Regions from separate parts of the Streptomyces sp. NPDC096311 genome, predicted to be linked through region 1. Evidence: riboswitches for the same ligand, from Rfam matches in the RefSeq annotation. Region 1 holds a riboswitch; each other region holds the start of a gene.
The links. Region 1 has a riboswitch for cyclic di-AMP ahead of ACIRA5_RS02070 (C40 family peptidase). Riboswitches for the same ligand answer to the same signal wherever they lie in the genome.
Positions count from the first base shown of each region.

Region 2: another riboswitch for cyclic di-AMP. It lies ahead of ACIRA5_RS12415 (NlpC/P60 family protein); the one in region 1 lies ahead of ACIRA5_RS02070 (C40 family peptidase).
Region 3: another riboswitch for cyclic di-AMP. It lies ahead of ACIRA5_RS45555 (M23 family metallopeptidase); the one in region 1 lies ahead of ACIRA5_RS02070 (C40 family peptidase).

Region 1 covers NZ_JBIWFN010000001.1:442,331-444,588, reverse strand. The annotation lists gene ACIRA5_RS02075 (diacylglycerol/lipid kinase family protein) at 1-772, shown strand, start outside; cyclic di-AMP (ydaO/yuaA leader) riboswitch at 888-1,057, shown strand; gene ACIRA5_RS02070 (C40 family peptidase) at 1,114-2,258, shown strand, end outside.
Region 2 covers NZ_JBIWFN010000004.1:185,043-187,300, reverse strand. The annotation lists gene ACIRA5_RS12420 (tellurite resistance/C4-dicarboxylate transporter family protein) at 1-39, opposite strand, end outside; gene ACIRA5_RS12415 (NlpC/P60 family protein) at 135-1,313, opposite strand; cyclic di-AMP (ydaO/yuaA leader) riboswitch at 1,320-1,493, opposite strand; gene pcrA (DNA helicase PcrA) at 1,820-2,258, shown strand, end outside.
Region 3 covers NZ_JBIWFN010000027.1:22,565-24,822, reverse strand. The annotation lists gene ACIRA5_RS45560 (PP2C family protein-serine/threonine phosphatase) at 1-999, shown strand, start outside; cyclic di-AMP (ydaO/yuaA leader) riboswitch at 1,256-1,413, shown strand; gene ACIRA5_RS45555 (M23 family metallopeptidase) at 1,425-2,258, shown strand, end outside.

The sequences.
Region 1 (2,258 bases):
CCAGGCACTGGTCGCGGCCGTCGCCGCCGAACACGGTCTGCCGTTCCTGGTGGTCTGCGCCGGCACCCGCAATCACTTCGCGATGGACCTCGGCCTCGACCGCGACGACCCGGCGACCTGCCTGGACGCCCTCACCGACGGCGTCGAACTCCGCGTGGACCTCGGCTTCGCCGGCGGCCACCCGTTCGTCAACAACGCCTCTTTCGGCGCGTACGCGGCGGTCGTGCAGAGTCCCGCGTACCGCGACGACAAGATCGGCACCATCCTGGACCTCCTGCCCGACCTGCTCACCCGTCAGCGCGGGCCGCGACTGACCGCTCGCGCCGCGGACACGACGCTCGACGCCCCGCAGGCCGTACTGGTGAGCAACAACCCCTACCGCACCAACGATCCGGCCGGTCTCGGTCGCCGCGAACGGCTCGACTCCGGGCTGCTCGGTGTCCTCGGCATCACGGTGGACAGCGCGGCCGAGGCCGCCGCGCTCGTACTGGACCCCGCGCCGGACGGACTCGCGGTCCTGACCACCCGTGAGGTGGTCATCGACGCCGACCGCGCGGAGATCGAGGCCGGCATCGACGGCGAGGCCCTGGTCCTGCCCGTCCCGGTGCGCTGCCGCGTCGAACCCGGCGCCCTGCGCGTCCGCGTCCCCAAGGAACGGCCCGGTGTACCGGAGGCCCAACCCCCCTTGGACTGGCGCCGGTTGCGCACGCTCGCGGCGACCGTGGGGCGCACGGCGGTCGTACGACATCCTGGTCGTGGCCGGGACACGTAGACGAAGGTCACAATTACATATCGGACAGTTCGCGCTCCAATCTTCACATCAGGCACACAAATTGGCTAAGTTGGCGGTAGGCCGCACGACTCCCTCCGGCGAACCTCGCCGGGTCGCGCGACCTCCGCCGAATCCGGTGCCCCCGTGGCAACCGGAACCTGGACCCAACCGACCTTGGGGTGAATCGGCCCAACTGCCCGATCGGGCAAGGGCTGTAGGGCAGCCTTCCTGAATCCTCCGCCCGAACCCGACGGCCGACCCAATAGGCGGAGTACGGAAGGAGTACGGCTCCCATGGCGCCGGAACGAACCCCGCGCCCTGGAGGCAACAGCCTCCCTGGCATGCCTGACTCCGCACGCGCGGCGGCCGCCCTCAGTGGCGCGGACGGTCCGAGCCGCGAGGAGGTGCAGCAGCGGATCAGCTCCCTCTACGACCAGGCCGAGAACGCCGTCGGGTTCGTCAACGGGACCCGCGCGATGACCACGGGGAGCCGAAGCCGCGTCAACCCGGCACCGGGAACCGCGCGCGGGCGCCGCGACCCCGCCCTCGACGACATCACCAGAACCTGGTTCGACGCGGCGCGCGCGCAGCTGGGTCCGTCCGCGCCTGCCAGGCTGCCGGCCGACCGGATGCCGAACCGCCCGGCCGAGGCGCGGCCCACGGGCCCGGCGAAGCGGCTGGAGGACGAGCTCACCAACCGTGGGCGGGAGTTGACCGCCCGCCCCGTTCTGGAGTTGACCGCGGGTCCCTCCGCCGAGGCGGCCGCCGGGCCCGTGGCCGAGTTGACGGCCAGGGCCGTCGCCGCACTGCCGGCCGCGCCGGAGCCTGCGCCGCAACCCGCACTGGAGGCCGCCACGGCCCTGCTGCCCGCGTTGCCCGCCGGGCCGGGGCAGTCCTCGTTGAAGACGTCCAAGGAGAAGATCCAGCGCAAGCTGGCGCTGGCCCGTGATCTGGTGTCCCAGCACGCCGCGCGCTGGAACCCCGGGCCCGCGGCGATCGAGTCACGTCCGGCCGAGGCCGTCTGGCCCACCCCGGAGGATCAGGCTCGCCGGCAGGCCGCGGAGGAGTGGCAGCGACAGCAGTCGACCGCACTCGGCCCGGACATGTCCTTCGGCACCGGGCTGCCGCTCGGTGCGGGCATGTCCATGGGTACGGGAATGCCGCTCGGCGCAGACATGTCCCTCGGCACGGGGATGCCTCTGGCCGCGGGCATGTCGCCCGGTGCGGACATGTCCATGGGTGCGGGGATGCCGCTCGGTGCCGACATGTCCCTCGGCGCCGGGATGCCCCTGACCACGGGCAAGCTTCCCGGCGCGGACATGTCCCTCGGCGGAGGCCTACCGCGGGCCGCGGACATGACCATGGGTGCGGGGATGCCTCTCGCTGCCGACATGTCCCTCGGCACCGGGATGCCCCTGACCACGGGCATGCTTCCCGGCGCGGACATGTCCCTCGGCACGGGAATGCCCCTGGCCGCGGGTATGCC
Region 2 (2,258 bases), on a different contig from region 1:
GCCGGTCCGCCGGGTGCCGGGCGGGGAGATGGCTGACATGGGCCCGATGCTAAGGACCTTCGAGCGGGTTGGCGGCGGGCCACGCGCGCGTGGAGCTCGATGAGCCCCACGCGCGCGTGCCGGGCGGCGAGGCGTTAGGCCGGACGCACCACGCTGTGGATGATCGACTCGCCGCCGTAGAAGATCGACTCCTCGCGGACGTACGCGCCCGGCTTGGGGGCGTGGATCATCATGCCGTTGCCGACGTAGAGGCCGACGTGGCTGATGTCGTCGTAGAAGAAGACGAGGTCACCGGGCTTGATGTCGGAGAGCGGGACCGTCGTGCCCACGTTGACCTGGTCCCAGGTGGTACGCGGGAGATCGACGCCGGCGGCCTTCCAGGCGGCCTGCGTGAGGCCGGAGCAGTCGTAGGAGCCGGGCCCGGTCGCGCCCCAGACGTACGGCTTGCCGACCTGGGTGCGGGCGAAGGCGAGGGCCTTGTCGGCCTTGGCGGTGTACGAGGAGTCGGTGGCCGAACTGCCGGAGGTGCCGGCGGAGCCCGTGGTCCCGGAGGTGCCGGAACCCGTCTGCTGCTGTGCGGCCGCCTCCTGGGCCTTCTTCTGCGCTGCGGCCTGCTGCTGGGCCAGCTCCGCCGCCTTGCGGTCGGCCGCTTCCTGCTGCTTCTTCTCGATCGCCGCGAGCCGCGCCTTCTCCTCGGCGGTCAGCTTCGACAGCAGGGAGCGGGCCTCGGCGAGCTTGCGCTGGACGTCGGCCTTGGACGTCCTCAGCGCGCTCTGCGTCGTGGTGAGCGTCTGCAGGCTCTCAGAGGCCTCCGCGCGCTTCTTCGTGGTGGCGGCCTGCTCAGTGACGTAGTCGTCGACGGCCGCCTTCTGGCGGGTGGTCAGACGGTTCATCAGCTGGGTCTGGTCGAAGTAGTCCTGCGGATTGTCGGCCAGCAGGAGGCTCGCGGTGTCGGGGGCGGCGGCGCCGGTGCGGTACTGCGCCGCGGCGAACGAACCCAGTTCCTCGCGCGCGGTGTTGAGCTTCTCGGTGCGCTGGGCCACGTCATCGAGGAGGGAGTCGACGCGCTTGCGCTGCTGGGCGGTCTTCTCCCTGGTCGCGTTGTACTTCTCGGTCGCCGTCTCGGCCTGGTGGTAGAGGTCGTCGACCTTCTTCTCGACCTCTTCGATGCTCGGCTTGGAGTCGGCCGAGGGCGCGGCGTTCGCCGTCTGGGAGAGCAGGGCCACGGAGGTGAGGGCCGCCGTGGCGAGGGCGGGAGTCCGTATACCCGCTATGCGCGTACCCGTAGGACTCCACTTGCGATGCGACGCCAAGGTGGCGACTCCTTCCGTCATCCGCCTACCGAGTTAGCTGTCGGGTTCGGGCGGGTACTTCCGGAAGGTTTGCCCTACGGTCCCTGCCCCAGCGGACAATTGGACCGATTCACCCCAAGGTCGGTTGGGTCCCCGGCTCCGGCTGCCACACGGGCGCACCGGACTCGGCGGAGGCCGCACGGCCCGGCGGTGTTCGCCGGTTGGGTCGAGCGGCCTGCCCGGCACGCTAGCCAACTCATAAGTGTTCTGTGAAGTTTGATGTGCGATATGCCCGATACATTTTTGTGACCTTGGTCCTGGCGGCCATTGATCGGGACTGGTTGTGGCTGACCGTAATGAAACGATCCTGAACGGTGACGGCGTCCGCGGTGGCAAGGGCGGCGGAAAGGCCGGTGGAAAGGGATCAGGCGCGGTCACGTAAAGAGACCATGTGCCGTCGCGGAAAACCGGTCGGGTTTTCAGGGTGGCCGCGGGTTGTCAGTGGGGCCGCCTAGACTCGGAGAGCGATGAGCAGCCTCTTTGATGACAGCTTTCTGGCGGACCTCCAGCCTTCCGGGGCCCACGAGGAAGAGCCCCCGCCGCCGCCCGAGGACGGAGCGCCGGAGCCGCTTCCGGACGACCTGTTCGGCGGCCGCTTCGACGCGCCCGCGAGCAGGGACGCCTACTACCGCGACGGCGCGCCCCGCCCCGCCGTGGACCCGGCGGCCCTGCTGGACGGGCTGAACGAGAACCAGCGCGCGGCCGTGGTGCACTCCGGCTCCCCGCTGCTCATCGTGGCCGGCGCGGGCTCCGGCAAGACCCGGGTGCTCACCCACCGCATCGCCCATCTGCTGGGCGAGCGCCATGTCCACCCCGGCCAGATCCTCGCGATCACCTTCACGAACAAGGCCGCGGGCGAGATGAAGGAGCGCGTCGAGCAGCTCGTCGGCCCGCGCGCGAACGCGA
Region 3 (2,258 bases), on a different contig from region 1:
GACTACTTCACCCCGATGGCCTTCACCGCCGGCCCCCTCTTCACGGCCGCGCCGCTCGTGGCCGCCCCGCTCTTCTCGCTGCGCGGCACCGTGCTCACCGGCGTCACGGCGCTCGCCGTGGTGCTCACGGTCCACATCCGGCTCGGCATCGTCTTCAAGGTGGACGCGCTCACGGAGGGCGCCACCGTGGCGACCGTCGGCGTGCTGGCCGTGCTCATCAACATCCTCGTCCGCCGCACCGACGAACGACTCGCCTCGGCCCACCAGATCGCCGAGGCGGCCCAGCGTGCCGTCCTGCCGGAACCCGACCAGCGGATCGGCGGCCTCGACGTCGCCGCGCGCTACGAGGCCGCGCAGGCGGGCGCGTTCATCGGCGGCGACCTGTACGCGGTGCAGGACTCCCCGCACGGCGTACGGCTGGCCGTGGGCGACGTACGCGGGAAGGGCATGGACGCGGTGGCCGCCGTCGCCGTGGTCATCGGGGCGTTCCGGGAGGCGGCCGAGCAGGAGGTCGCACCGGAGGCGGTCGCGCAGCGGCTGGAGCGTGCGCTGGCCCGCGAGGGCACCCGGCGCGAGGGCCTCGACGCCTTCGAGGGGTTCACCACCGCCGTCCTCGCGGAGATCACGCACGAGGGCGGCCTCGTGAGGATCGTCAACCGCGGCCACCCGGCGCCGCTGCTTCTGCACGCGGACGGAACGCTGGTCACGCTCGCCGCCGCGCACCCCGCGCTGCCGCTGGGCATGGGCGAGTTGGGCAGCTGGCCGGACCGCGCCGAGGAGACGGAGTTCCCGCACGGGGCCACGCTCCTCTTCTACACGGACGGACTGTCAGAGGCCCGCGACGTGCAGGGGCGCTTCTACGATCCGGCCGCGCGCCTGGCCGGACGGACCTTCCCCGGCCCCGACGCCCTGCTGGCCACGCTCGTGGAGGAGGTCCGGCTGCACACGGGCGGCGCCCTGACGGACGACATGGCGCTGCTCGCCGTACGGCGGCCGTAGCCACGGAAAGGGGCGTTCTTGATCGATATCACGAGGGGTGATCGGTCGATGCCCCTCCGCATAACAACTGATGCACCGTCAAATAACTGCCAGGTAGGGAGGCGCGGCCAACTCGCCCGATTTCCGCCGGTCATGGGCGGTAAGTCCTGGCCAAAAGTGGTTAATGATCAGTACGAACAGCTTGGAATCCGGTACCCGCGTCTATTAACGTTCGATAACGCAGCGCGGTCGTCCCAGCCGTCACAAGAGTCGGCTCCGTGCGCACGCGCCGAATCCCGCGAGGGAACCGGGGAACCACCAACTTGGGGTGAATCGAGCGTCTTTCACGGTGGAGACACCGTGGGTTGACGCGCGTAGGAGACCTTCCTGCTCCGAACCCGTCAGCTAACCCGGTAGGCGAGAAGGAAGGAAAGGAGCACGCCCACGTGGCGTCCAACCGGCCTGCCCAGCCCACTTCGTTCCCGCCGAACGACACCCAGACTTTTGGCTACGCCTACGGCAAGGACGAGGGCCCCTGGGAGGAGTGGAACCCCACCGAGGATTCCCTTCGTCCCCTCCGTGGCCGGCACCGCGTCTCCAAGCAGCGCGGCGGAGGACTCGCCCGCAGCTCCACGGTCCTGGGCGTCGGCGTCATCGCCGCCGTCGGCGCGGGCGGCATGGCCACCGCGGCGCCCGGCAAGCCGCCGGTCTCCATCTCGCTGCCCGACCTCTCCTCGGTCACCGAATCGGCCAAGGCGCTGATATCCGACGGCGGTTCCAGCACGCCGAAGGGCTCCGCCACCCCGCTCACCAGCGCCGGTGTGACCAGCGCCGACGCCGCGCAGGGCAACACGGACGCGGGCGAGGCGCTGCGTGCCCGCATCATCCAGCAGGCCGAGTCGCAGCAGGACCAGATCGACAAGGCGGCCCAGCACGCCGCCGAGTCCGCCGCCGCGAAGAAGGCGGTCGCGCTGGCCGCCCAGCAGAAGGACGACGCCGAGGCCAAGGTCGCCGCCGAGAAGAAGAAGGCGGACGAGGAAGCCAAGCAGAAGGCCGAGGCCGCGCGCCTCGCCGAGCTCGCCAAGAGCTACTCGCTGCCGACCTCCTCGTACACCCTGACCTCCCGCTTCGGTGACGCCGGCTCCATGTGGTCCTCCGGTTACCACACCGGCCTCGACTTCGCGGCCCCCACCGGCACGCTGATCAAGGCCATCCACAGCGGCACGATCACGGAGGCGGGCTGGGCCGGCTCGTACGGCTACCGCACCATCCTCACCCTC